DNA from 4 places in the Methylobacterium sp. NMS14P genome. Region 1 is predicted to be linked to each of the others. Evidence: riboswitches for the same ligand, from Rfam matches in the RefSeq annotation. Region 1 holds a riboswitch; each other region holds the start of a gene.
What was found. Region 1 has a riboswitch for cobalamin ahead of LOK46_RS07730 (class I SAM-dependent methyltransferase). Riboswitches for the same ligand answer to the same signal wherever they lie in the genome.
Positions count from the first base shown of each region.

Region 2: it holds a riboswitch for cobalamin, as region 1 does, so the genes downstream of both, LOK46_RS04555 (TonB-dependent receptor) here and LOK46_RS07730 (class I SAM-dependent methyltransferase) in region 1, are expected to answer to the same signal.
Region 3: it holds a riboswitch for cobalamin, as region 1 does, so the genes downstream of both, LOK46_RS25765 (TonB-dependent siderophore receptor) here and LOK46_RS07730 (class I SAM-dependent methyltransferase) in region 1, are expected to answer to the same signal.
Region 4: it holds a riboswitch for cobalamin, as region 1 does, so the genes downstream of both, LOK46_RS14050 (TonB-dependent receptor plug domain-containing protein) here and LOK46_RS07730 (class I SAM-dependent methyltransferase) in region 1, are expected to answer to the same signal.

Region 1 is NZ_CP087106.1:1,638,617-1,645,730, reverse strand. Features, by position in the region: gene LOK46_RS07735 (TonB-dependent receptor) at 1-1,753, opposite strand, end outside; gene LOK46_RS07730 (class I SAM-dependent methyltransferase) at 1,750-2,544, opposite strand; cobalamin riboswitch at 2,652-2,864, opposite strand; gene LOK46_RS07725 (class I SAM-dependent methyltransferase) at 2,948-3,604, opposite strand; gene LOK46_RS07720 (ABC transporter ATP-binding protein) at 3,619-4,383, opposite strand; gene LOK46_RS07715 (FecCD family ABC transporter permease) at 4,380-5,420, opposite strand; gene LOK46_RS07710 (ABC transporter substrate-binding protein) at 5,417-6,460, opposite strand; gene LOK46_RS07705 (TonB-dependent siderophore receptor) at 6,500-7,114, opposite strand, start outside.
Region 2 is NZ_CP087106.1:954,419-961,532, forward strand. Features, by position in the region: gene LOK46_RS04525 (ATP12 family chaperone protein) at 104-901, opposite strand; gene LOK46_RS04530 (HAD-IA family hydrolase) at 948-1,613, opposite strand; gene LOK46_RS04535 (hypothetical protein) at 1,684-2,064, opposite strand; gene LOK46_RS04540 (alpha/beta fold hydrolase) at 2,265-2,978, shown strand; gene LOK46_RS04545 (RluA family pseudouridine synthase) at 2,945-4,363, opposite strand; gene LOK46_RS04550 (NUDIX hydrolase) at 4,506-4,940, opposite strand; cobalamin riboswitch at 5,078-5,270, shown strand; gene LOK46_RS04555 (TonB-dependent receptor) at 5,556-7,114, shown strand, end outside.
Region 3 is NZ_CP087106.1:5,413,692-5,420,805, forward strand. Features, by position in the region: gene LOK46_RS25760 (DUF1624 domain-containing protein) at 1-478, opposite strand, end outside; gene LOK46_RS25765 (TonB-dependent siderophore receptor) at 478-2,394, opposite strand; cobalamin riboswitch at 2,718-2,916, opposite strand; gene LOK46_RS25770 (hypothetical protein) at 3,246-4,169, opposite strand; gene LOK46_RS25775 (efflux RND transporter permease subunit) at 4,349-7,114, opposite strand, start outside.
Region 4 is NZ_CP087106.1:2,915,820-2,922,933, reverse strand. Features, by position in the region: gene LOK46_RS14070 (phosphatase PAP2 family protein) at 1-345, shown strand, start outside; gene LOK46_RS14065 (hypothetical protein) at 521-697, shown strand; gene LOK46_RS14060 (hypothetical protein) at 729-986, opposite strand; gene LOK46_RS14055 (PepSY domain-containing protein) at 986-1,258, opposite strand; cobalamin riboswitch at 1,745-1,953, shown strand; gene LOK46_RS14050 (TonB-dependent receptor plug domain-containing protein) at 2,073-4,043, shown strand; gene LOK46_RS14045 (ABC transporter substrate-binding protein) at 4,052-4,885, shown strand; gene LOK46_RS14040 (FecCD family ABC transporter permease) at 4,882-5,928, shown strand; gene LOK46_RS14035 (ABC transporter ATP-binding protein) at 5,925-6,740, shown strand; gene LOK46_RS14030 (DUF6925 family protein) at 6,718-7,114, shown strand, end outside.

The DNA of each region.
Region 1 (7,114 bases):
AGAGTGAGCCTTCGTCCTTCATGTCGAAGTTGTAGTTGCCGTTGGCGTAGGCCTTCCAGCGCCAGATCCCGGGCTCCCACGCGAGCATGCGCAGCATGTCGGTCTCGTACTGGACTTCCACGCCGCGGATGAGGACGTCGCCGGGATTGTTGATGTAATCCGAGGTGTTGACGTTCCCCGGCCGAGCGCGCGTGATGATCCGGTTCGAGATGACGTTCTGAAACAGGGCGACGTCCAGGCGGGAGACCGTGTCGGCCAAGGTCATGCCGACCTCGATCTGCTGACTGGTCTCGGGTCGGATGTTGGGGTTGCCAAAGACGCGGCCGCCGCCGAGCGTGTTGAAGTCGGCAGCGAGTTCCGTAGCGGTTGGCGCCCGAAAGCCGGAGGACGCGCCGACCCGGAAGGCTGCCCAGTCAGTCGCCTTGTAGGTCGCACCCACAGAGTAGGTCGTCGCCTCGTAGGGGCGCGACCCGTTCACCTGCCCCGTGAGATAGGGTGTCGGGTCGAAACTCGTGGTGCCGAAGGTTTGGCGGATGCCACCACGCAGGGTCACCCGGTCGTCGAACAGGCGCTGCGTATCTTCCAGGTAGAGGGCATGGAACTGGTCGGTCTGGTTGTTGTCCTGCGGCGAGACCTGCGCCAGCGGGTTCCCCGGGACGCCGGCTCGGAAGCGGTCGGAGCGCAGCTGACTCGTCTCCCAGTCCCAGCCCAGGAGGAGATCGTTCCCGGCGAATAGGTTGAACCGCGGTTGAAAGCGGGTGCCGGTGATGTCGAGGTAGCGTGTGTTGAAGTCGGCCGCCGTACCGCGAACCGGAAGCCCGGTGTTGCCACGCTGAACCGGCGAGGCCCACTTGAAGCGATCCTCGTCGTTGACGCGGTAGAACTGCGCGAACAGGCTCATTCGGCCGTCGTCTGACCGACCGGTGTAACTCGCGTCGAACGAGCCGTTGAGGCGATCGTCCTTGCTGTAGATGTTGCCGCCGGAGCCGCGGAAGCCGACACCGTAGATGCCGTCGCTGCGCAGCGTGAAATCGAACCGGTTGTTTGGGTCCACCTGCAGGCCGAGCGCGCCGGTGATACCCATGCGGCTCCATTGCGTGTTGGCCATGCGGCCGCCACCCGATCCGGCGAAGTAGTCGTCGCGTTGGGCGCCAGAGACGCCGAGATAGTAGTCGAACGGGCCGGCGACGCCGCCAGTCTGTGCCCAACCGTCGGCGAGGCCCCAGTTGCCACCGATGCCCTGGATCAAGGTGCCGGGCGCGGTGCGGCCGGTCTTGAGGATGATGTTGATGACGCCGCCGATGTTCTGGCTGCCATAGATCACCGAGGACGGGCCACGGATGATCTCGATGCGCTCGACGTCGGCGATGGAGAGTTTCGACAAGTTGGCGGTACCGGCGCGCCGGCCGTTCATCAAGACGAGGACTTGGCTCTTGAAATCCTTGCCCTGCCCATCCGTGGCACCGCCTCGGATATTTATCGAGGTTTGACCGGGCGTCCACTCCGAGAAGAAGCCGACGGCGTAGTCCTCCAGCACGCCCGTGACGGATTTGGCCGTCGAGTTCTCGATCATCGAACGGTCGATGACCTGCACCGTGCCGGCGATCTCCGAGCGCGGTTCCGGTCGGCCGGTCGCAGTCACGACGAGCTGGTCAAGGCTGACCTCGGGGCTGTCCTGCGCCGTTGCGGTCGTTGAAAGCGCACTGCCGCAGGCGAACGAGAGAGCCAGGGATACGAGGCGGCGGAGCGTCACGAGTCTTGCCTCCAAACGAGGATGGTCGATGCGCGGGGCACGGAAAGGCGATGGCCACCCGCGACGGGGACGGCCTGCGCGGAGAGGTGATCGGCAAGCGCTAGGCGTCTGGTGTCCGTCCGTGACCAGCTCAGGCGATCGGCGAGGTAGGAGGACAGGCGCACCAGGTCAGGCACGATCGCGCTGAAGGTCCAATCGGTGCGGGCGGCGATCGCCGGTTGGTCGGCCCGTGGCAGGTTCGCCAGAACGAGGTCGACGCCTGGCGTCTCGTCCTCGCCGTGCCACTCCCGCGGAAGGCAGCCCGCAAGGCAGAGCCCGCGCGGGCCGTTCTGGGCTGGCACCACCCAGACGACGCTGCGCCGGGCCCATCGCCGGCAGCGGACGAGGAACGCCGCAGCCTCTGTGAGCGGTGCCGGCATGTTGGCGGCAAGCACCGTATCGGCACAAGCCTCCGGCAAGTCGGCTTCCCGCCAGCCAATCTCGTACAGCCGCGGCGGCGGTGCCACAGCTCGCAGCCGATCCTGCATGGTCGGCGCAGGCTCGATCGCTGCCCAGACTGCTTCCCGGTCCCGCAAGGCGCGGCCGAGTTGCCCGCCCCCGGCGCCGATATCGAGCAGGTCGCCAATCTCCGGTACGGCCGCGCGCACCAATGGAGCAACGCGGGCAACATAATCCGAGGCGTCAATGCCTGCGGCGTAGAGTTCGAGCGGATCGATGCCGGTCGGATCAGCGACGGACGTGAATGGGTGTGTAGTGCCCGGAGGCACCCTGGTTGATCGCGCCTGTTCCATCGGTCCTTCCCCGAACCCGAGCGGGGATGGCGTCGATGGGCGTAGGCAGCCGGCGCAGCCTTCGAGGCTGCACGCCGCATACGGCCCGTCGGGACACCCCGCCCACGAGACATGTCTTGGTCAGGGCAGGTCTCCTGGCTCGCGGGTCGCCGTCATCCGTCAGGCCTTCCCGGTGAGAGACTCACCAGTGACGCTGATCGACGGAGGACTCGCCGCTTACAGTTGCGGGGACAGCTCCGGCCTGGGCGTGAAACGCCGCACCGGATTCCCTCTTAGCTCGCCATCATGTGATGACGAGAACCTTGACCGTGGTTCAAGAACCAAGCGGTGCGATGATTGTCAACTGCCTTGAGCCGACCCCAAGGCTAGGCTTCCCGCGTTCGTCGCTCGACCTGCTGCAAAATCACCGCTTGACGGCAGAGAGGACAAAAACGGGGACATCCCCCGGATAAGGCGGCGTTCGGAAAAGATGCTGCCAAGCCGTCGTGTCGGTGAACCCAGCTTCTGTCAGGAGGTCTCGTGCATCGGCCTCGGTGAGCCCAGCATGGAACGGGAGGAGCCGTGCGAGCTCGGCGGCGTAGTCCGAACGATTCTCTGGTGCTGCCGACCACAGACCGTCGGAGACGACGATGCGCCCTCCCTGCCGCAGGATGCGGCGCGCGACCTCAAGCGCTTCAGCGGGCCGCTCCAGCGTCCAGAGGACGTTTCGGATCGTGACGATGTCGGCGCTGGCAGGCTCCAGTGGCGCCTCCGCGATGAGGGTTTGAACGAACTGGACGTCGAGCATTGCATGCCTCGCAGCCTCCCGTGCGACGCCCAGCATCTCCGCCGAACCGTCAACGGCTCGTACTCGATGACCAAGCGCTGCCGCGGCCAGAGCGCACGCCCCCGTGCCCGTTCCGAGGTCGACGACGTCCTTCGGCTCGCCGGCAGCGAACGCCGCGGCGAGCACCTCCTCCCAAAGGTCCGGGGTTCGGACATGGGACGCCGCGCCATTGAAGTGGGGGGCCCGGCTGTCCCAATAGGCGGTCACGCCCGCGGCGACCTCGGATGCGCTCATGTCGTAGGGCTCCATCAATCCGGACGGTACTCAATGTGGGGCCGGCCGCTGAGTGCAGAGACGCGGACCTCGGCGCGCACCCCGAACACCTCCGCGATCATCTCGGCGGTCAGCACCGCCTCCGGCGGCCCGGAACAGACCAGGCGCCCCTCGTTCAGGACGGCGACCTCGTCGCAGAACAGGGCGGCCAGGTTCAGGTCGTGCAGGGCGACGATGCTGGTGACGCCGAGCCCTCGCACAAGGGCGAGCACGTCGAGCTGGTGGCGCACGTCGAGGTGGTTGGTCGGCTCGTCCAGCACGAGCTCGCTCGGCTCCTGAGCGAGGGCGCGGGCAATCTGCGCGCGCTGGCGCTCGCCACCCGACAGCGTCTCCCAGGGCTGATCGCGACGCGCGTCCAACCCGACCTGCGCCAGGGCGCCCTGGACCGCCGCCTCGTCGGCCTCGACCCAGGGGGACAGGGCACCCCGGTGAGGCGTGCGACCGAGGCGCACGACCTCCGTGACCGTCATCTGCGACTGCGTGCCCGCATGTTGCTCGACCACGGCGATGCGACGCGCGACGGCCAGCCGTGATAGAGCCCCGATGTTCGTGCCGCCGAGGGTCACGACCCCGCTCCTCACCTTCCGTAGGCCGCAGAGCAGGCGCAGCAGGCTCGACTTGCCAGAGCCGTTCGGCCCGACGAGCCCAAGCATCCGTCCCGGCGCCGCCTCCAGGCTCACGCCGTCGACGATGATCCGCCCGCCTGCCCCCCATCGCAGGTCCTGCGCCGCGAGCGTCATGCGGGCCGCCGCGAGCGAATGAGGATCAGGGCGAAGGCCGGAGCCCCGAACAGGGCCGTGACAACCCCGATGGGCACGACCTGCCGCGCGATCAGGACGCGGGACAGGATGTCGGCCAGCACCAGGAACACCGCTCCGGTCACGAGCGCTGCCGGCAGCAGGCGGCTGTGGCGCGGCCCGACGACAAGCCGGACGGCGTGCGGGACCAAGAGGCCGACGAAGCCGACCGCCCCCGCGATACTGACCATGATGGCGGTCATCGCGGCCGTCGTCCCGAACAGCACGAGGCGGACCCGGGATACCGACACGCCGAGCGCGGCGGCGGCGTCCTCGCCGAAGGTGAATGCGTCGAGACTGCGGGCATGCGCGAGGCAGACCGCGAACCCGGCGAGCGTCACCGGTGCCGCCAGCCACACGTCTGGCCAGCGCACCCCGCCCAGACTGCCGAGGAGCCAGAACATCACGCCGCGCGCCTGCTCGGCGCTGGCGAAGGTGGTCACGACGGTGGCCGTCGCGGCATTGAAGATCTGGCCCGCGGCCACGCCCGAAAGGATCATGCGCTCGCTGGTGCCGCCGGCGCCCATGGCGAGAAGGGCGACCGTCACGAGGGCCAGGACGGCGCCGAGCAGGGCGCCGCCCGAGACCCCGACCGCCGCACCGCCGAGGCCGAGCACCATGACCGCGACGGCGCCGGTGGAGGCGCCCGCCGAGATACCCAGCAGATAAGGTTCGGCAAGCGGGTTGCGCAGGAGTGCCTGCAGGATAACGCCGCAGACCGCGAGCGCGGCTCCGCAGCAGGCAGCGAACAGGGCGCGGCTCAGTCGGTAGTCGACGAGCACGCCCTGCTGGATCGGGTTCACCGCGTAGCCGAGGCCGAACAGCGCATTGCCGAGCGCCTGCAGGGCGACCGGGAGCGGAATGCGCATCTCGCCGACCGTCATGCCGAGCGCGACGGCAAGACAGAGGAGTGCCAACGACGCGAGGGCCGCGGCCGCCCAGGGCAGCCACCCGGAACCCGGAAGCGCGGCTCTCCTCATCGAGCGAGCCCAAGCGCCTTGAGGTCGTTGGCCAGCGCCCCGATGCCGTCGACGGTCCCGAGCCCTGGCCGTGTCGCCGCGACATCCATGACGACGATGCGGTTCTCGCGCACGGCGGTGAGTTGGCTGGCGACCGGGTCGGTCCGCAGGAAATCGAGCTTCGCCGCGACGTCGTCGGCCGGGAACAGGCGCCGGTCCATTCGCACCAGCACGATCACGGCGGGGTCGGCGGCCGCGATGCTCTCCCAGCCGACCAGGGGCCACTCCTCGTCCGTGGTGATCACGTTGCGGGCCCCGAGCTTATCGAGGAGGTAGGCCGGCACACCCTTGGCGCCCGCCACGAAGGCGTCGCCCTTCACGTCCCGGCTGGAGAACCAGACCACGACGGGCAAGTCGCGCGCCGGGTGCTCGGCCATGGATGCGACCGCGGCATCCTCCCGGGCCTTCAGATCGGCCACGAGCGTCTCCGCCCGGGACGAGACGTCGAAGAGCTGCCCGAGTTCGCGGATGTTGCGGTAGACGAGCTCCATGGCGAAGGGCCGCGTGCGCACGCCGTCGCCCGGCGCCGAGTTATCCTTTCCGACGCAATCGGCCGGGGAGACGTAGACCGGCACGCCCAGGTCGCCGAACTGCTCGCGTCGGGCGACCGCCCCGTGAGGGCCGATGTGCCAGGCGAACGTTGCGGTCACGAGATCCGGCGCCTCGCCGAGCACGGCCTCGAAGCTCGGCGAGTTATCAGCCAGCCGCTTCACCCCGGCGTTTGCCGCCTCGTAGGGCTTGACCACGGGGCCGAACCAGACGGCTGTCCCGACGACGCGGTCCGCGAGCCCGAGGGCGTACAGGATCTCGGTCTGCGTCTGGCCGACCGATACCACGCGTCGGGGCGGCGCCTTCACCGTCGTGGTCGCTCCGCAATTCTCCAGGGTCAGCGGATAGCGCGTCGGCTCCGCCCGCACTTGGCAAGTGGCTGGCAGGAACAGACCCATTGCAAGCAAGGTTGCGCCGGCCCGGCAGCAGAACGTCGAAGCACTTCGGCTCATGAAGGTGTCCGTCACAGGAGTCGCAACCTTCTATCTCGCTCAGAACCGCACCAGCAGGGAGCCGGTGATGCGGCGGGGCGAGCCGGTATCGACCCGGAACTGGCTGACGGAGCCGACATAGTAGGCGGTATCGAAGACGTTCTCCACGTTCAGGCCGAAGCGGAAGTTCTCGTACTTGTAGTAGGCCAGCGCGTCCGCCACGACGTAGGCCGGTAGCTTGAACCCGGAATTCGATGCGTCCCCCGCACGCTCGCCGGCCGCGCGCACGCCACCGCCGATGCCGAGGCCCCGCAGGGGGCCGCTCTGGACCTCGTAGACGGCGAGCATCGTGCCGCTGTGCTCTGGGATATTCAGCAGCGGCGCGCCGACCGGGAGAACGTTGTCCTTGGTGATGAAAGCGTCCGTGAAGGTGTAGCCGCCGATGATGCGTAGCTCTGGCGTGAGCTGGCCTGCAGCGGTGAACTCGAAGCCCTGGCTGCGCACGCCACCCACGGCGATCTGGAAGCCGCTGTTGCTGGGGTCGGCGGTGAGCACGTTCTGACGGTCGATGTGGAAGGCTGCGGCCGTCAGAAGGAGCGCGCCACCGTAGAGCTCGACCTTGGCGCCCGCCTCGTACCCGAGACCGGTTTCCGGCTCGAAGGGCCGCGACTGCGC
Region 2 (7,114 bases), 680 kb from region 1:
CTAAAACAGTGTTCGCGCTTTGTCAGCCTCGGACGCGGCGTGAGCGCCGCGAATGCGGGCTTGTTGCGCAATTGCATCTGCGCGACCGCCCCGGACCGTGGGCTCAGGCTCGGTCGCTGGCCCCCACGAACGCGGCGGCCGCCTCGAATTCCGTCCGGCGCGCCTCGAGGCGCGCCTCCGCCTCGGCATCGCGCCCCCAGACGGCGGCCTGGTAGGTCTCGTCGACGTGGGCCGCCTCCCAGGCCTCCGCCGGGGTCAGACGACCCTCGAGGACCGCCAGGGCGATCAGCAGGGAGCCGGTCAGCGTCGTCAGCGTGTGCAGGCCCACCAGCTGGAACGGGTCCGTCACCGCGTTCACCGCCGCGGAGAGGGCCCGGATCGTGTCGTCCGGCTGCGCGACGTGCATGACGCCCTCGCTCAGGATCACGCGCGCGCCGAACGCGTCCCGTGCCCAGGCGAGGATGGGATCCCAGGCCTCCGCCTGGGCCGCCACGAGGCGCTCCGGGTCGCCGGCGCGGTAGGCCACGAGATCGGTGCCCGCGTAGGCGCAGAGATCGGCGGCGACCTCGGCCAGGCGGGGCGTGACGCCGTCGATCGCCGTGTTGGCGAGCCGGGTCAGGGGCATCCGCGCGGGATCGATCGCGGTGTCCTGGGCGCCCCATTCCGCCGCGACACGTTCGGCCAGGGCCCGGTCGGGGAGGCGCAGCGGGTTGCGGGCCGGCGTGTTGGCCGGACGCCCGTCCAGGGTCAGCCGGAATCCATCGGCATCCTCGGAGAAGTCGGCTTCCTTGTAGAACCGCCGGGGCAGGGCCGGCTTGGCGTGGCCGCGGGCTGCCCGGACCGGATCCGGCTTGTCACCGTCGCTCGGCTGCCCGAGCCAGTCTGTCGTCTGATCGCTCATGGAGGCGAGATAGGCGCTTCCGGCCCCGCGCGCGAGCCTCCCGCGCTCAGGCGTCCGTCGCGAGCCCCTCCAGGAGCAGCGCCTCCAGCGCCGCGGCACTCGGGACCACCGTCACGGCCCCGGCGCCGTAGAGCGCGTCCGGAGGATGGTAGCCCCAGGCGACGCCGATCGCGGTGGCACCGGCCGCCACGCCCATGGCGACGTCGAAGGTGGTGTCGCCGACCATCACGGTGGCCTCGGGCTCGCAGCCGGCCTCGCGGATCGCCTGCTGCAGCATGGTCGGATCCGGCTTCGACGGCGCGTCGTCGGCGCTCTGGGTCGTGGCGAACCAGCCCGCCCAGCCGTGATGCGCGATCAGCCGGTCGACACCGCGCCGCGACTTCCCGGTGGCGAGGCCGATCAGCACGTCGGAGCGCGCGTGCAGCCGGGTCAGCAGGTCGGCCATGCCGGGGAACAGGGGCTCCTCGTGGGCGGGGTCGAGCCGCAGGCGGTTGTAGGCCTGCTTGTAGCTCTCCGAGAGTTCCGCGACCGGCCCGTCCTCGCCGACCAGGCGCCGGAACGCCTGCGGCAGCGACAGGCCGACCACCGACAGAGCCTCCCGTCGCCCGGGCGCCGGCAGGCCGTTCTCCGCGAACGCCACCTCCTGGGCCGCCACGATCAGGTGCTGACTGTCGACGAGGGTGCCGTCGACGTCGAAGACGATGAGCCTCATCGCGGCCGACGCGCCGCGAGCCGCGCCGCGAGCAGCCCCGACGGCGCGGGCGGGCGGATCCCGCTCTCCGTCACGGCTTCCGGCCCGGCTGTGCCGGCGCCGCCGCGGCGGGCTGCCCGCCGGGGACCCGGGTCCGCTCGTAGCCGAGCCGGCAGCGGATCAGGAAGCGCCGGCGCTTGCCGCCGCGCAATCCGCGCTGGTGCGAGGCGCGGTTGCACGCCGCGTAGGAGCGCCGCCGGCGCTCCGCGCGGGCACTGTTGGCCGTGCGCGGGGCGGCCTGCGCGGGCGCCGCGCCGGGTGCGGGCGCAGTGGCCGGATGCGGGGCCGCCGTCTCGGGCGGGTGGGTGCCGTTCGCCGTCGGCGCCGGCCTGGTCGTCTCGCCCGGTGCGGCATGCGCGATCGGCCCGGTGAGGCACAGGGCGGCGAGGCAGGCCAGCATCGCGAGCTTCATGTGTCAGGGTCTCGAACCGCCGGGAACAGGCCCCGCGGCGGATCGGCGGGGCGCGGGGCAGCATATGAGGCGGCGCGGCCGGTTGCCAAGGCATGCGTCGCGCGGGACGCCCGGATGGTACCCCGGTTTCACCGGGATGCCGCGGCGCGACAGGGCGCTCGCGGGAGGGTTAGTGCGGTGACAGGAAGGGTGATCCGGCGATGAACCTCGTGCTGCTGCCCGGCTTCATGACCGACACCGACCTCTGGTCGGACATCGTCGGACGCCTCGCCGAGGTCGGTCCGATCACGCACGGCGATCTCACGCGCGACGCCGCCATCGCCGACATGGCGCGCCGCGTCGCCGCGGAGGCGCCCGCGCTCTTCGGGCTCGTCGGCTTCTCCATGGGCGGCTACGTCGCCCGCGCGGTGGCGCGGCTGGAACCGGACCGTGTGGAGGCGCTCGTCCTCGTCGCGACCTCGTCGCGCGCCGACACGCCCGCCCAGGCGCGCCGGAAGGCCGCCGCAATCGCCCATATCCGCCAGCAGGGCTACCGGGGTCTCAGCCGCGCGGCGATCCTCCAGTCGGTGCACCCGGACCGGGCCGGCGACGGGGCCCTCCTGACCCGGATCCGGCAGATGGGCGACCGGCTCGGCGGGGAGGTCTTCCTGCGCCAGGCCAGGCGGGCGCGGGAATCAGACCGCGACCGCCTCGGCGCGATCGGCTGCCCGACCCTGGTCGTGGCGGCGGCTCAGGACGCCCTGCGGAGCCTCGACGAGGCAAGGGAACTCCGCGACGGCATCCCGGGCGCGACCCTGACGGTGATCGACGGGTCGGGACACATGCTGCCGTTCGAGGCCCCGGACGCCCTCGCCGACGCGATCGTGCCCTGGCTGCGGGCTCAGGCCTCCGGAGCCTCGACGATCGGGTCGTAGCGGGCGGCGTCGAAGCCCAGGAGGTTCCAGCTCTGGGCCATGTGCGGCGGGAGCGGCGCGCTCACGTCGATCGGCTTGCCGGTCCGCGGGTGCGGGATGACGATCCGCCGGGCGAGCAGGTGGAGGCGGTTCTGGATGCCGCCCGGCAGCTCCCAGTTCTCGACCGAGAAGTATTTCGGGTCGCCCACGATCGGGTGGCCGATATGGGCCGCGTGGGCGCGCAGCTGGTGCGTGCGGCCGGTGACCGGCTTGAACGACAGCCAGGACAGCTTCTGGGCGGCCTGATCGACCATCGCGTAGTAGGTCAGCGCGTGGCTCGCGCCCTCGTCGCCGTGCTTGGCGACGCGCATCCGCGCGTCGGCGTCGGTGGGCTCCTCCTTGGCGAGGTAGGTCGAGACGCGTCCCTGCCGGACCCGCGGCACGCCCGCGGTGAGCGCCCAGTAGATCTTCCGCGCCGCCCGGGACCGGAAGCTCTTGGCCAGCGTCGCGGCGGCGAGCCGGGTCTTGGCGATGATCAGGCACCCGGCCGTGTCCTTGTCCAGCCGGTGAACGAGGCGCGGCTTCTGGCCGTCCGGACCCGTGAGGGCGGCGAGCAGGCCGTCCACGTGCCGGACCGTCCCCGAACCGCCCTGGACCGCGAGGCCGAAGGGCTTGTTGAGGATCATCATGTCGGCATCCTCGTAGAGGATCAGCGACCGGATGAAGGCGGCGTCGTCCTGCTCGCGGGCGGCGCTGCGCGGCCGCTCGGTGGGCTGGTCGAGGCGCAGCGGCGGCACGCGCACGCTCATGCCCGGCTCCAGCCGGTCGTTCGGCTTGGCGCGCTTGCCGTCGACCCGCAACTCGCCCTTGCGGACGATGGTCTGCACGCGGGTGAAGGGCAGGAGCGGGAAGCGGGCGGTGAGGAAGCGGTCGATCCGCATCCCGGCCTCGTCCGGCTCGACGGTCAGGGTCTGCACGCCGGAGGCGAGGGTCGCGGAGGCGGCAGCGCGCTGCTCGCGCCGGGTCGGACCCGGCGCGGGGGCAGAAGCGGGGGCAGGGGCGGTGGCGAGGACCGGGGAGGGGGCCGCCGAGCGCCTGGCCGGCGGCCGGCTGCCGGGCTTGCCCGCCGCGGCATCGCGCGGTGCGGCGGCGTCGCGGCGCGGCTTCGGCGGCCGGGCCGGCGCCGGGGCCGCAGCGGCCTGCGCACCCCAGGGATCGCGGGTGCCGGCATCCTCGCCGCGGTTGCGGGCCGCGCGCTCGGCGGCGTCGCGGGCGCTGGTGCGCGGGCCCGTGCGGGCGCGGCCGTCGGCCTGGGCCTTGCCGCCCCTGAACTTGCTGGTGCTGAACTTGCCGGCCTGAGGCTTGCGCCCCTTCGGCCCGCCACTTTTGGGAGGTCGTGTCGTCATGCTTCCGCCGGCACCCGTCTTCGCGTCGGACGGAGCGTCCGGGCGCGTGGGCCGCGGCGTCGCGGACGTCCGGACCGATGGGATTGCCCGGCTGTAGCATCGCCCGCGCCGAGCGGCAAAGGCGGTGGACCGGCTCGGTCCGTCAGGGCTCCGCACCCCACGCGTCGCGGAGCGGGGCCTTCAGGCCGGCGGGGAAGAGATCCGGACCGCCCGGCACGTCGAGCCCGTCCAGATCGCACCACCGCGCCACGCAAGCGGTGCCGGAATCCTCGTGGAAGACGAAGCGCTCCTGCCCGTCGAACCGCCCCGGCGGCAGGGCGACGGGGAACAGGAACAGCACCTCGTGACCGACCTGCCCCTCATGCGTGAAGATGTTCTCCATGACGCGGGGGCCGCCGAGCACCGAGACGGTGACACCGAGCTCCTCCCGGAACTCCCGGATCAGGGCGTCCTCGACCCGCTCGCCGAACGCGACGCTGCCGCCGAGGGGCCGGACGCCTTTCAGCCGCCCGTCATCCGCGCGGACCTCCGCCACGAGCAGGCTGTTGCCGCGCCGGGGCAGACCCAGCGCCTTCACGCGAATCTCCGCAGGGGGCCGCCAGACCGTCATCCCGCACGGGCTAGCCCGCCGTCGGTGAGGCCGCAACGGGCCGACGTGCCGCGCGCCGATCCACGGCAACAACCGGACATACGGTTGACGCCCGGGCACGCTGCGGCCAAGCTGTGCGCGACGGTTCCCCTCGGGGATCAAAAGGGAACGCGATGAGGGGCTCGCCCCGAAGCCGCGGCTGCCCCCGCAACTGTAAGCGGCGAGCCCTTCACCACCACGTCACTGGGTCACCCCGGGAAGACGGTGCGAGGGCGGCGACCCGCGAGCCAGGAGACCTGCCGTCAGCCGTGGTCACACGCGAAACGCGCCGGGCGGGGTGTCCTGGCGGGTGTCGAGGCGCCGCCAGTCCCGAGGGGAGGCGGTCGCCGAGGCCTCGTTCGCGGTGACGTGCCACAGCAAGCGCGCCCGCGACGCCGTTCCCCATGCCCGTCTCCGCCGTCCCGAACCACTCGAGCCCTGTCGCAGGACGCCGTCGCGCGCCCGCGCAGGCAGAGGCTGCCGGACAGCGGTCGCATTGTAATGTTATTACAATGCTTGTACGACGCGGGGGCCGGCGCGCGCCGTGCACGGACCGCTTCTCCCATGTCTCCATCGACCTATCGCTCCTGCCTCGGCGGGCGGGCCCCGCTCTGCGGCGTTCTCCTCGCGCTCCTCGCCAGTCCGACCGCCGCCCAGGACGCGGTCACCCTGGACGAACTGTCCGTCGCCGGCGCGGGCGGTGACCCGGGCCGCCTCCCGCCGAACGGCCTCAACCTGCGCACGCCCGACCGGACCGCGAGCCGCCTCGGCCTGACGCCGCTGGAGACGCCGGCCAGCCTCGACATCGTGTCGGGCGAGACCGCGCGGCTCCGCGGCCAGGACACGATCGCCGAGGCCGTGACCCAGGACGCGACCGGCATCACCACCATCGCGGCGCCCGGCAACGGCAACGGCGCGTTCACGTCCCGCGGCTTTGCCGGCCCGAACTCGATCCAGCAACTCTACGACGGCACGCGCTTCTACGTCGGCGCCAATACCGTGACCTTCCCGTTCGACACGTGGAACGTCGAGCGGATCGAGGTGCTGCGCGGGCCGTCCTCGGTGCTGTACGGCGACGGCGCCATCGGCGGCGTCATCAACGTGGTGCCCAAGAAGCCGGTCTTCGTGCCGATCAACGCCGCCCGCGCGGTCATCGGCACCGACGGGGTCGCGCGGCTCGCCCTCGATTCCGGCGGCCCGCTGGGCCAGGCGGAGTACGGCGACACCTTCGCGTACCGCCTCAACGTCAGCGGCAACCGCGCCGACGGCTGGATGCGGCCGGAGGGCGATTTCCGCAACCTCGCCGTCTCCGCAGCCCTGCTGTTCCGGCCGAGCGCCGACCTCGCCTTCACCCTGAGCCACGATCTCGGCTACCAGGAACCGGCCCGCTACTGGGGCACGCCGCTCGTCGAGGGACGCATCCCGGATCTCATCCGGTTCAACAACTACAACGTCCGCGACGCGAAGATCACCTGGGCCGACAACTGGACCCAGCTCAAGACCGAGTGGTCCCCCTCGGCCGACATCACGATCCGCAACACCGCCTACCGGCTCACCAGCCGGCGCCACTGGCTCGACGTCGAGCAGTACAGCTACAACCGCGGCACCGGGCTCGTGGACCGGGGCGACTACCTGGAGATCTACCACAGCCAGGAGCAGGTCGGAGACCGCCTCGACGCGACCTTCCGGGGCAGCCTGTTCGGGTTGCCGAACCAGTTCGTGGCCGGCTTCGACGTGAACCACATCGATTTCCGCCACACCAACAACTTCTACTTCGACCAGACCACGAGCGTCCCGCTCACCGGCTACGATCCGGGCCTGTTCCCGCAGAACGGGCGGGCCCGTCCGGCCTACGCCACGCAGACGAGCCAGGCCTCGGTCTTCGCCGAGGACCGGCTGATCCTGTCGGACAAGCTCTCGTTCCTCACCGGCGTGCGCCTCGACGTGCCGACGCTGAACCGCGAGGATCTGCAGACCGGATCGCGGTTCGAGAAGACCTACCGGGCGCTGGGCTACCGGTTCGGCCTCGTCTACAACCCGACGCCGGACAGCGCGCTCTACGCCCAGTACAGCTTCGCCACCGACCCGGTGAACAGCCTGATCACGCTGTCGCAGTCGCTGGC
Region 3 (7,114 bases), 2.5 Mb from region 1:
GCATTCCGACCGCGAATAACGCCGAGCGCGGCAGGCCGATCAGCGCTGCCAGGACGATCATGCACACGCCGATGCACCAGATCACCTGAAGCCAAAGCGTCGGGCTGGCGACGCCCCAGTACAGTTCCGAGAGGTAGAAGACCTCCAGGGCCATGAGCACGAGACCGCGCTTCACGAGATAGGCGCGCGTCTCCGCCAGGGTGTGCCGGGCGCTGAACAGGTACGCGGCCACGCCCGTCAGCACGATGAAGATCGGCGCGCACAGGCTGGCCGCGAGGCGGGCGAGATACAGGGCTGGCAGGGCGGTCCTGGCATCGACTGGATCGGCGACCGGCACGTGCAGAAACCAGGTTTCACGCAGGTGGTCGAGGAGCATCAGCACCATCACCAGCCCGCGCAGGGCGTCGATGGACGCGAGGCGTCCGGTCGCGGCCGGTGCCTTCGTCGACGCCTGCAGCGTTCCAGGATGCACGCCCATCAGAAGCGCGCCGTCATGCTGACGGTCACCCGCCGCGGTTCGCCGACGCCGACCCAGAATGTGTTGTAGGAGCGCTCGTAGTACGTCTCGTCGAAGATGTTATCGACGTTGAGCCCGAAGCGCAGGTTCTCGTAGCGGTAGTAGGCCAGGGCGTCGGTCAGCACGTAGCCAGGAAGCCGGAACCGCTCGTTGCCGCTGTCCCCGAGACGCGAGCCGACGGCCCGAACGCCACCGCCGAACCCAAAACCCTTCCAGTCGCCGGCCTGGACCTCGTAGACCCCGAGCAGGCTGCCGGAGTGGCGCGGGATGTTGAGGAGCGGCGAGCCGACCCGCAGGACCTCGTCGCGGGTCACCGCGGCGTCGATGAAGGCGTAACCGCCGATCACCCGGAACTCGGGCGTCACCTGTCCGACGAAGCTGAGATCGAAGCCCTGGCTCCGCACCGCCCCGGCGGCGATCTGGAAGAAGAAGTCCCGCGGGTCCGTTGTCAGGACGTTCTCCTTCTCGATGTGGAACGCCGCGCCGGTCACGCTCAGGCCGGTGAAGAGGTCGAGCTTGATGCCGGCCTCGTAGCCGAAGCCGGTCTCTGGGGCGAAGGGACGGGTCGCGATGTCGAAGCCGGTGTTGGGACGGAACGAGGCCGCCACGTTGCCGTAGAGCGAGAGGAAGGAGAGCGGCTGGTAGACGAGACCCGCGCGGGGCGAGAAGCCGGTCCGGTCCTGCTCCGTGCGCTCGTTGCCGACCTTGTCGCGGAAGGTCTGGTTGTAGAAGTCGGTCCGGTTGCCGATGAGGAGCTTCCATTCCGGGCTGAGCGCGATCTGATCCTGCACGTAGACGGCGGTGTTCCCGACGTTCTCGCTCGCGCTGTAGCGCCGCGTGAAGGGCGGCTTGGGCTGGCCGTAGACCGGGGTGAACAGGTCGATGGCGAAAGGGTCGAGCCGCGGCGTCGAGCGAAGCAGGTTCTCGGTGCTGTTGTAGCGCTCGTGCTCCAGGCCGAGCAGCACGGTATGGGCGAACGGCCCGGTGTCGAAGTGCCCGACGAGCTCGGCCTGCCCGATCGCCACGCCCCAGGTGAAGTCGTGCCGGCGGAACTCGCGCAGCAGGGTACGGCCGTCATCGAGGAGGCCGGTCGCGCCGGTCTGCAAACCGGTCAGGCTGCCGGTGTTGAAGTGTCCGGCGACTCTGAGCTGCCAGTCGGCGTTGAAGGCGTGATCGAGGCGGATCTGCAGGATCCCGGCCTCCGACACGGAGTCGTCGCCCGGCTCACCGAAGAAGCGCGAGCGCGGGACGAGGCCCAGGCGGTTGTTCACCGCGGTGGTGCCGCGGTCGAAGGTCTGGCGGTTGCGCAGGTACTGAGCCTCGACGGTGAGCTTGGTCTCCGGGCTGATCAGCCAGCTCACCACCGGTGCGACCAAGACGCGGTCGCCGTCGACGAAATCGCGAAAACTGTCCTGCCGGGAGAGCGCGCCATTGAACCGGTAGAGGACGGTGCCTTCCTCGTTCAGCGGCCCGCCGGCATCGACGGTGGTGCGCGCCGTGCCGAAGCTCCCGAACAGCGTGCCCGTCTCCACGAAGGGCAAGGCCACGGGCTGCTTGGTCAGGATGTTGACGGTGCCGCCCTGGTCGCTGCGCCCATAGAGTGCCCCGCTCGGTCCCTTGAGCACCTCGATGGACTGCACGTTCTGGGTGTCCGGCGCGCCGTTGTAGCCGCGGGCGATGTTGAAGCCGTTGAAGAAGATGTCCTGGGTGGCGAAGCCGCGCACCGAGTAGAGCGCGAGGTTCTGGGCGCCGAAATCGTTCTGCTTGCCGACGCCCGGCACGTAGTCGAGGGCGCGCTCGACGCGCGTGGCGGCAGTATCCCGCAGGACCTCCTGGGGCACGACGTCGACCTGCTGCGGCAGCGAGAGCCGCGGCATCACGGTCTTGGTCCCGCTGTAGAGATCCCTGACCTGGTAGGTGGGGGCGGCGGTGTAGCTGCCCTCGACCGAGAGCGGGTCGAGAACGACCGCCTCTGTGGCGGCGTCGGCTCGTAAGCCCTGGGCGGTCGCCGGGGTCAGCCCAAGGAATACGAGAGCGAGTGATGCGACGGATGCGCGAAGCCGCCATTGCGGCGCGGGACGGGACACGGACTCAAGACCTCGGGACGGCAGTGGCACGTCACCGCGAACGAGGCCTTGGCGACCACCTCACGAGGCAGCGCTTTGACACCCGTCAGGACACCCCGCCCGACGCGTTTCGCGTGTGACCACGGCTGACGGCAGGTCTCCTGGCTCACGGGTCACCGCCCTCGCACCGTCTTCCCGGATGAGGCTCATCCAGTGACGCGGTGGTGCTGGGCTCGCCGCTTACAGTTGCGGGGGCAGCCGCGGCATCGGGGAGACCCTCACCGCGTTCCCTTTTGATCCCCCGAAGGGGGAACCGTCACGATCCAGCTACAGCCTCACGAACTCGTGAGTCAACGCGAGCCAACAATCCATCCGGCGAACGTCGCAATCCATTCGGCGATAGGCGCACCACCGTTTCAGTCGTCCCCAGAAGGTCGTGTTGAGGCGGTCTTGCGCCGCTTGCTGAGACGCACCCCACGGGCCATTGTGGTGGCACAGATGCCTCCGCGGCCGATCAAATAAGTCTTTGATGTGTAATGTTTTTCTAAATCATACGGCGGCATCCCCTCTCCGCCAGTCTCTCCGTCAAAGCACCCGAAGACCGGCGTCCTCCCGCTGTCTTGGCGCCTGTCCCTCGCCCCTGTGAAGCCCGCAGGCCGCGGTCAGAAGCTGTACCCAACGCGCAACCGCATCTGATGGCGGTCGAAGCTCGACAGGTCGAGCGGTCCGGGCTCGCCCATCGCCTGCCCGGCCACCTGGAAGCTCCAGGTGAACGAGGCCCAGGCCTGGGGTGACAGGGTCGTGTAGGCGGTCGGTCCGAGATACACGGCCTCGCCCGCGAACCGGTCTAGCGCCAGGCCGTCGTAGGTCCGGGCATAGCGTGCCTCGCCGCCGAGGAAGAGGCCGGGCCGGACGCAGTAGGCCAGCGCCCCCGCCACCTCGATCCCCGATCCGCGCACGGGCGCGTCCATCACGGTCAGCCGCGTCGTGGAGAGCGCGAAGCCGACATTGACGGCGGCGATCAGCTTGCCGGGGATGATCTCGCGGTCGGCCAGCAGGCCGATCTCGGTGCCGAAGCTGCGCGCCGGCACGCCGGACCCGCCGTCGACGGTTCCGTAGCCCGGCACGATACTGAGGGTCAGGCCGAAGGGGGCCGCCCGGCGATCCAGCAGGCGCAGCCGGGTCTCGAGGAAGCCGCCGTTGAAGCCGCCCGTGGTCCGGGTCGGGGTGCCCGGCGCGCCGATGTCGTAGGCGTTGAAGGTGACGCCCGGGGCCAGGCGGAAATCGTTGGTCAGCGGCACCTTCAGGGCGAGGGAACTGTCCACGGTCAGGAAGCGGGCGACGCGCCGGCCGAGGCGCCCGCTCGTCTCCCATTCCAGCTCCGCCTCCCCGGGAACGCCGAGGTCGCTGCCCTCGGTGAAGCCGAACAGATGCTCGCTGTCGAGGTCGCCCGGCGTCAGGTTCTCCGCAGCGGTGGGCAGGGACTGGGCCAGGGCCGGTCCCGCGGTGAGCCCCAGCGCCGCGGCGAGGCCGAACAGGGCCCATCCTGGAGCCGAGAGGCGACGCGGAGCCCCGATGTGCGGCATAGCCCGAACCCATAATTATAGCTGATGCTATATCTAATAGGATGGGCGATGTTGGTCCGTCAACGGTCGAGCGTGCTGGATTGGTGGGTCGACGAAGGTCCGGTCGCGAATCCGGCGCGGCGGCGCCGGTCGTCGACCGTTGGACGCGCCGCGAAGCCGCACCGCGCCCGCGCTCCGGCTCACGCCTGTCCGGTCTCGGGGGTTGTCCCGGCCGGGGGCGGGGCCGCGACCGGACCGGGCTGCCGCCCGCGGGCGCGGCGCTCCTCGATGCGCTGCAGGATCACGTAGAAGGACGGCACGAACAGCACCGCCAGGCAGGTCGAGGCGAGCATGCCGCTGAACACCGTGATGCCGATCGACTTGCGCGCCGCGGCCCCGGCCCCGGAGGCGGTGACGAGCGGCAGCACGCCGAGGATGAAGGCGAACGAGGTCATCAGGATCGGGCGGAAGCGCAGCCGCGCCGCCTCCACGGCGGCGGCCGCGATGTCGAGGCCGGCCTGCCGCTTCTCGCGGGCGACCTCGACGATCAGGATGGCGTTCTTGCTCGCCAGCGCGATCAGCAGGATCAGGCCGATCTGCGTGTAGAGGTTGTTGGCGACGCCGAGCAGCAGCAGCGCCCCGACCGTGCCCAGCAGCGCCAGCGGCACGCCGAGCAGGACCGCCAGCGGCAGGATCCAGCTCTCGTACTGTCCGGCCAGGACCAAGTAGACGAGGAGGATGGCGAGGGCGAACACGAGGTAGATCTGCGCGCCGACCGCCTTCTCCTGGTACGACATCGCCGTCCAGTCGTAGCCCGTGCCCGGCGGCAGCACCTTGGCGGCGATCTGCTGCATCAGGTCCAGCGCCTGCCCGGAGCTGAAGCCCGGCGCCGCCCCGCCCACGATCGTGGCGGTCGGGTAGAGGTTGTACAGGCTGATCAGGGACGGCCCCTGCACGGACTTGATCTCCACGACGGTGCCGAGCGGCACCATCACGCCGTTGCCGGCGCGCACCTTCAGGTTCTCGACGTCCTCGGGGCGGAGCCGGTAATCGGGCGCGGCCTGCACGTAGACCTGGAAGGTCCGGCCGAACTTGTTGAACTGCGTGACGTAGGACGATCCCACGTAGCTCGAGAGGGTCGAGAAGACCTGCCCGACCGTCACGCCGAGCGCCTCGGCCTTGACCCGGTCCACCGCGATCGCGATCTGCGGCACGCCGGCCCGGAACGAGGTGTTGAGCTTGCGCAGCCCGGATTGCGAGTTCCCGTCGGCGACGACCGTCCGGGCGAGGCTCTCCAGCAGGGGGTAGTCGAAGTCGCCGTTGCGCAGCTCGATCTGCATGGTGAAGCCGCTGGCGTTGCCGATGCCCTGGATCGGCGGCGGGATCAGCACGAAGGTGTCGGCGTCCTCGACGCCCTCCAGCATCGTGTTGAAGCGCTCGTAGAGGCTGCGCAGATCCTGGCCCTTCTCCTTGGCCCGGACGTCCCAGTTCTTGAGAACCACGTAGGCGACGCCGGCATTGGGCAGGCTGGCGCTGGAATCGAGGACCGAGATCCCGCTGATCGAGAGGACGTTGTCGACGCCCGGCGTCGCCTTCGCCTGGGCGCTGATCCGCTGCATCACCGCGTCGGTGCGCTCCTTCGAGGCCCCGTCCGGCAGCTGCGCCCCGATCAGGACGTAGCCCTGATCCTCGGTGGGCAGGAAGGCGGTGGGCAGGCGGGTCAGCCCCCACCCGGCGAGCCCGATCAGCAGGAGCGCCACGGCGACCATGAGGCCGCTGCGCCGGACCATGCTGGCGATCAGCCGGGCGTACCAGCCCTCGAGGACCCCGTAGACGCGGTTGAAGCCGCGGTAGAACACGTTCCGCTTCTCCGGCGGCACCGGCTTGCGCAGCCACAGGGCGCACTGGGTCGGCTTCAGGGTGGCGGCGTTGATCGCGCTGATCAGCGCGGTGGCGGCGATGACCAGGGCGAACTGCTTGTAGAGCTGCCCCGTCAGGCCGGGCAGGAACGCGGCCGGCACGAACACCGACATGAGCACCAGGGTGATGCCGATGATCGGGCCGAACAGCTCCTCCATCGCCTTCTCGGCCGCCGCCCGGGGGGAGAGGCCCTCGTCGATGTGGTGTGACACCCCCTCGACGATCACGATGGCGTCGTCCACCACGATGCCGATGGCCAGCACGATGGCGAACAGCGTCGAGAGATTCACGCTGAAGCCCATCGCCGCCATGGCGGCGAAGGCGCCGATGATCGTCACCGGCACCGTCGTCGCCGGCACCAGCATGGCGCGCCAGTCCTGGACGAAGACCAGGATGACGATCAGGACGAGCACGGCCGCCTCGAACAGCGTCATGTAGACCTCGTGGATCGAGGCCTGCACGAACTCCGTCGTGTCGAACGGGATGGCGTAGACGAGGCCCGACGGGAAGGTCTTAGCGAGCTCGGCCATCCGGGTGCGGACCGCGTTCGCCACCGTCAGCGCGTTCGCCTCGGGCAGCTGGTAGATGCCGATGCCGGCGGCGGGCTGCCCGTTCAGCGTGAAGGACTGACTGTAGGTCTGCGCGCCGAGCTCGACCCGGCCGACGTCGCGCAGGCGGGTGATGCGGCCCCCGTCCTGCGCGTCCGCCTTGATGATGATGTTCTCGAAGTCCGGGGCGTTGTTGAGCCGCCCGTTGACGTTGAGGGTGTACTGGAAATCCTGTCCGGCCGGGACCGGCGGCATCCCCACGGCGCCCGCGGTGACCTCCTGGCTCTGCTGCTGCACGATGTTGATGATGGCGTCGGGGGTGAGGCCCCGGGCCTGCACCAGGTCTGGGTCGAGCCAGATCCGCATCGCGTACTGGCCCGCGCCGAACACCGTGACGTTGCCGACGCCGGGCAGCCGGGCCAGCTCGTTCTGCACGTTGATGACGCCGTAATTCGACAGGAACAGGCTGTCGAACTTCCCGTCGGCGGCCGACAGCGT
Region 4 (7,114 bases), 1.3 Mb from region 1:
GCCGCCATCGCCCGGCCGCGGCCCTACACGGTGAAGCCGGACCTCGCCACGTTCGGGCATCGCTCCGACAGCACGTCCTACCCGAGCGGCCACGCCACGTTCGGGTATCTCGCGGCCACAGTGCTGTCGCGCCTCGTGCCCAGGAAACGTCAGGCGCTGTTCGCGTTCGCGGCCTCCTACGGGGAGAACCGGATGATTGCCGGCACCCATTTCCCATCCGACCTCGAAGCCGGGAAGATCGCTGCGCCCGCCATCGCGGAGGTGCTGTTCCGCGACCCTCGCTTCAAACGGGATCTCGACCGGGCGACCGCGGAAATCGCGGCCCAGGGAGTCTCCGGTCGTTAAGACGAACGCCGCTTCGGTCAGGATCACGAAGGCGGGAGCCGGGTTGCGAGGTCAGCCCACGTGTCCATCTGCGATTCCAGGCACCCCGGGCGTCCGCGCGCCCTTCGTCGCCGCATGCACTTACCCCGGAGACAGGCCGCTCGACGTCCGAGCCCCGAACGACAGGAGACCGACCATGCACTACGTCACCAAGGAGAAGGCGGCCGAAGGGCACTTCATGGTCAAGGTCGCCGGTCGGCCCGTCATCGAGACCTGCGAGAAGCGTCAGGCCAAGAAGCTCGTCCGCGCGATCAGAGGCCTGCGCCACTTGAAGAAGGCCAAGAAGCAGGCTGGAGCCTGGCGGCTGTACTGAGTACCGGGTGGTAGGGCCGGGGGCTGGCTCGTCAGACGAGCCGCATCTCGCCCGGCTTGAGACCCAGGCTCCGTGTCAGGTCCCGCGAGAGGGCACCGACAACCTCGGTCTCCATGCCGTCCTCGGTCAGTACGTCCACGTGCGCAAGCGCGGCCTCAGCCGAGGTCGCGACCACGGCGTAAACGCGTATCGCCTCGCGCTTCCGGCGCACGGCAACCAGATACGCCGTGCGCTTTCCCTTCTTGCCGCCGCCGACCTCAGCGGTGGCGAATTGCCCGGCCTTGCCCATCAGTCCTTATCGGGCTTTTCCTTGGTGATGGCGCCCGTCTTGGGATCGACGTGGAACTCCATCTTCACGCCGTTCTTCATGCCCTCGCCTTCCCAGTGGCCGTCGTCAGCCTCCAGTTCGGTGATGCTGGAGTAGCCCGCATCCATCAGCTTCTGCTTGACCTGCTCGGCGGGCATCCAGTCGGCCCCGGGCTTGTCGCTCTTGGCGATGGCAGGGCCTGCCAAGCACATGGCCATGGCCAAGGCGATCGGGGCAAGGGTCCGGGATTTCATTAGCCGCCTCCATTCCAGCAATGCCCGTCAACGGACAGCGCGAAGGACGGTTGCCCCACGTCGGCCGTGAAGCCAGAGCAGGCATGCCCGTCGGAATGACCGGGATGTCCCGCCCGGTCTGGCCACGCCGCGGCGAGCGAGGGTAACAGCCTGCGATAGGAAAGCAGGCTGGGATATGCTGATAGAGTCCATCATCGGAATGACGCGCCGCCGCTGGCAGGCCGAGCGGCCGTTCGAGGGCCATACGAAGGAAAGCCTTCATCGCAAGCTTCGGAGCCCGGCCGTACGAGATGCCGTGAAGGAGCAGCTGCGTCGAGAATTGGCGCTTCGAGAGCGGGATCCGATCTCGACCTAGGACGTCTAAAGCCTACCGACCCTAGTTCTTGGTATTGTCGGCTAGGCGATATCGCGGCAACGAGCGACCCGTCCCGGACGCCACACATCTGAACAACGTGTTTCCATGCGTTGACGGATGGACGCATCGCAGCCTAGCTTGAGCGGGACGGTTCCCCTCGGGGATCAAAAGGGAACGCGGTGAGGCCACGCCCGTGAGGGCTCGACCGATGCCGCGGCTGCCCCCGCAACTGTAAGCGGCGAGTCCTTCATCACGACGTCACTGGGCGGCCTCGCCCGGGAAGACGATGAGAGGGCGACGACCCGCGAGCCAGGAGACCTGCCGTCAGCCGTGGTCACACGCGGAGCTTGCCGGGCGGGGTGTCCTGGGAGGTGTCGCGGCGGCGTGGTTCCTTGGAGGACGCGACCGCCGAGGCCTCGTTCGCGGTGACGTGCCACAGCCGTCCCCCGAGGCCGTCCCGTGTCCTGTTCCGTTCCCTCCGCGCTTCGGCGTAGCTTGGCGCTGTCATGCGCCGCATCCGCGCTGCTCGTCTCCATTCCCGCCCTCGCGCAGCAGGTCGCCGCGCCGTTCGCCGATGCCCAGGGAGGCGCACAGGCGTCGGTCTCCCTGTCCGAGATCTCGGTCTCGGCCACGGGCGTGCCGACGCCGATTGCCAACACAGGATCAAGTGTCACCGTGCTCACCGACCGCCTGCTTCAGGAGCAGCAGCGCCGGACGGTGCCGGATGCCCTCCAGCAGGTGCCCGGCCTCAACGTCGTGCAGACCGGCGGCGCCGGCGGCCAGACCTCGGTCTTCATCCGCGGCACCAACTCGAACCACGTGAAGGTCCAGATCGACGGCATCGACGTCAACGACCCGTCGACCCCGAACCGTGCCTTCGACTTCAGCCAGTTGCAGACCTACGACCTCTCGCGGATCGAGATCCTGCGCGGGCCCCAGAGCGGCCTCTATGGCGCAGACGCCATCGGCGGCGTCATCTCCGTCGTGACCAAGCGCGGCGAGGGACCGGCCCGGGCGACGGCGACCGTCGAGGGCGGCTCGTTCGGCACGTTCAACCAGTTCGGCAACATCTCCGGCTCGGAGGGCATCTTCGACTACTCGGTGTCGGTCGGCCACATCCGGCAATCCGCCGTCCAGGTCACGCCGTTCGAATTGCTGCCTCGCGGGGTGCCGTTGCGGACCGCCTTCACCGACATCAAGACGGTCTCGACCAAGCTCGGGGCGCAACTCACCGACGAGTTCCGCCTCAACTACGTGCTGCGCTTCTCCGACAGCACCTATCTCGACCAGGCCGACGGCGGCTTCCCGTACGTGCCACTGCCCTACCGGAACCTCAACGACCAGCAGCAACTGATCATGAGGGGCGAGGCCGAGTGGACGCCGGTGCCCGGCTTCCACAACGTCTTCGGGGCGAACTACTCGAAGTTCGACCGCCTGTTCGCCGGCCCGCTCGACCCGCTCGCGCCGCCGACGCCCACCACCTACCTCGGGGAGCGGACCCGGTTCGATTACCGCGGCGACTGGCAGGTCTCACCCGGCAACCTCGTCCTGTTCGGGGCACAGCGCGAGGACGAGCGCTTCGAGACGACCGGCATCGACCGATCCAACGGCAACACCGCCGGCTTCGCCGAGCTTCAGACGACACCCTTCGCGGGAGCCGCGCTGGTCGCCAACATCCGCCACGACGCGAACGACCAGTTCGGCGGCGCGACCACCTTCCGGGTGGCGCCGAGCTACATCGTGCCCGGCACCGAGACCCGCCTGAAGGGCAGCGTCGGCACCGGCTTCAAGCCGCCGACCCTGAGCCAGCTCTATCAGGACTATCCGGGCTTCCGCTTCTTCGGGAACCCGAACCTACGGCCGGAGGAAAGCTTCGGGTTCGACGGCGGCTTCGAGCAGCCGCTGTTCGACGGCTTCATGACCGTGGGTGCGATCTACTATCAGACCGACTTCAAGAACCTGATCCAGACGGCCTACTACCCGACCTTCTCCACCAACGTGAACGTCGGCCGTGCGACCGCCTTTGGCACCGAGAGCTTCGTAGCCCTGCGCTTCAACGAGTTCTGGAGCGGGCGGCTGGACTGGACCACCACGGTGACGAAGGACGAGATCGCCCACCAAGAGCTGCTGCGTCGGCCACGCAACAAGGTCAGCGCGACCGCGATCTGGAACCTGATGCCGGGCTTGACCATGACCGGCACGCTAATCGTGTTGGGGTCGTTCGTGGACGGCAATCGGGACTTTTCCGTACCCCGCCTGAAGGCCCCCGGCTTCACGCTGGTGAACCTCTCGGTCAACTACGCCTGGAGCGAGACCCTGACGGTGTTCGGGCGGATCGATAACCTGTTCGACCAGCGCTACCAGAACCCGACCGGCTTCCAGGGTCCGGGGCTCGCCGTCTACGGCGGCGTCCGCGTGACGTCGTTCTGAGGTCGCCGATGCCTTCGCGCCTCGTGATCACCTTCGCGGCCATGATGTCCGCCGTACCCATGGGCGCGGCGGCGGCACCCGTGCGGGTAGTCTCGATGAACCTGTGCGCCGACGAGCTCGTCCTGCGGCTGGCCGACCGTGACCAGGTTCTGGCCGTCACCTACCTCGCCCGCGACCCGCGCGGGTCGACGGTCGCGACCGAGGCGGTCGGGCTGCCGGTGACGCGGGGGCTCACCGAGGAGGTCGTGGCCCTGAAGCCCGATCTCGTCATCGCCGGTGCCTTCACGACACGCTCCACGGTGGGCATGCTCAAACGCGTCGGCGCCCCCGTGCTCGAACTCGGCGTGCCGGCCGACCTCGACGGCGTCCGCGCGCAGATCCGGCAGGTCGCGGCGGCGCTCGGCCATCCCGAACGGGGCGAGGCGATGGTGGCGACGCTTGATGCGCGTCTTGCCGCCATCGTGCCGGCTAGGCGGCCTCTCCGCGCCCTGGTGATGCGCCCGAACGCCTTCACGGTGGCACCCGGCGGGCTCGGGGACGCGCTGATCCGCGCCGCCGGCCTCGTCAACGTCTCGGCCGAAATCGGGCGTGACCGTTTCGGGCAGGTGCCCCTCGAAGCGGCGGCGCTGGCGAACCCGGACCTGATCGTCGTCGACGAGGGCGCACCGGGCTCGCCTTCGCTCGCCGACACACTCCTGCACCATCCGGTCTTTCGGGCTCTCGCGCGGGCACACCGGACGGTCGACATCCCGAACCGTTTCTGGACCTGTCCGGGGCCGCAGGTCGCGGAGGTGGTGGCGCGCCTCGCCGACGCAGTGAATACGCAGGCACCTCGGCCATGAATGCGCCGGTCACCTCGCTCCGTCCAACGGACTCCCGTCGCCTCGGAACGCCGCGCGCCCGGCGAACCGTCATCGCCGTCTTGGGGCTCACCACCCTCGCGCTGACGCTCGCCTCCATCGCCATCGGCTACGCACCCTTCGACGTGCCCGCCGCCTTCGCGGACCTCGTTACCGGTCGCACGACGCTTCCGGCCCTGGTCCTGTGGGAGCTTCGCATCCCGCGCGCCCTGCTCGGAGTGCTGGTTGGCTTCAGCCTCGGCCTGACCGGCGCAGCGCTGCAGGGCTACCTGCGCAACCCGCTCGCGGACCCGGGCATCCTCGGCATCTCCTCCGCGGCGGCGCTTGGCGCGGTGGTCGTGTTCTATGGTGGCTTCGCCGCTACCGTGAGCCTTGCCCTACCGCTCGGCGGCATCGCGGGCGCCGGCGTGGCCGCGCTTCTCCTCAACGCGCTCGCCGCCCGCGGCAGCAGTACCCTCGGGCTGATCCTCGCGGGAGTCGGGCTGTCGAGCTTGGCCGGGGCACTGACCGCGCTGGCACTGAACCTCTCGCCGAACCCCTACGCGGCCCTGGAGATCGTGTTCTGGCTGATGGGCTCTCTCAGCGACCGTAGTCTGGACCACGTGCTCCTGTGCCTTCCGCTGATGGCTGTCGGCTGGGCTCTCATGCTGTCGACAGGCTCCGCCCTCGACGCCCTGACGCTTGGCGAGGACACCGCCGCGAGCCTCGGGGTCGGCTTGGTGTCCGTGCGCCTGCGTCTCGTCACCGGTGCGGCCCTGGCTGTCGGCAGCGGGGTCGCGGTTTCGGGTGCTATCGGCTTCGTCGGCCTCGTCGTGCCGAATCTGATGCGGCCCCTTGTTGGTGCTCGCCCCGGCGCGTGCCTGCTGCCGAGCGGCCTCGCGGGGGCGGTCCTGGTCCTCGCGGCGGATATCGGCGTGCGCCTGCTCGCCACCCGGCCGGAACTCAAGCTCGGCGTGGTGACCGCTCTGGTCGGGGCGCCATTCCTGATCGTGCTGCTCCTGCGCAGCCGCGGGAGGCGGGCATGAGCTTCGGCCTGCACGACACCCAGGTGACGCTGGATGGACGGACCATCCTCTCAGACATCGGTCTCACCCTGGAGCCCGGCCGCTTCGTCGGGCTGGTTGGCCCAAACGGAGCCGGCAAGACCACACTCCTTCGTGTTCTGGCGGGGCTCATTGTCCCGACGCAGGGTCAGGTCACCCTCGACGGCCGTTCGTTGTCCGGCTTGGCCCGCGAGGAGCGTGCCCGCCGCATCGCCGCCCTGTTCCAGGGGACCGGCGTCGGCTGGCCGATGACGGTTCGTGAGATTGTGGCGCTCGGCCGGCTGCCGCACCGTCGTGCGTTCGCATCCCTGGCCGAGGCCGACGAGATTGCGGTGGCGCGGGCTATGGCGCGGACAGACATCGCCCATCTCGCAGCCCGAGCCGAGCCGACCCTTTCCTCGGGAGAGCGCATGCGCGCGTTGCTCGCCCGGGCGCTCGCGGTCGCGGCGCCGTGGCTTCTCGTTGACGAACCGGTCACGGCCCTCGACCCCGCACACCAACTCGACGCGATGGCGCTTCTGCGGGGCGTCTCCCGGGACGGCACCGGCGTCGTCGCAGTGCTCCACGACCTAACGCTCGCGGCCCGGTTCTGCGACCGCATCGTCGTGCTGGCCGGTGGCCGCCTCGTCGCGGACGGCACCCCGGAGGAGGCCCTGACCGACGTCATACTGACCGAGGCGTTCGGGGTCAGGGCCGAGCGGGGCTGGGCTTCGGACGGAACCCGATACATCCTGCCCTGGGCGCGGTCCGGGGCTCAGACGGAGGAACGCGATGACGTCACCACCACGGGCTGACGCGGTCACGACCCTGCTGCGGGACGCACTAGCCGACCCCGGCACCGCCTGGAGCCTCGGCAGCTTCGGGGCCATCGCCGAGTTCATGCGCGATCCCGACGAGGCGGTGTCGCCGCTGCCGGACGGGCGCATGGGTCTGGCGACGGAGCGGGGCGCCATCGCGCTCGCTCCCAGTCCCGACCTGCGTCCGGTGGCCTACGAGACCGCCATCGCGACCGGCTGGAACCACGCCGTCGCCCTTTGCCTGCCTGAGGCGAACTGCGGGATGAACCGGCGCGGCGTGGTTACGGAACTCGGCCCGGACCGGGACGCCGCCCGCGAACGGGACCGCGACGCTATCCTGTTCGATCTGGGCCTCGGCCTTCTGGCGGTCG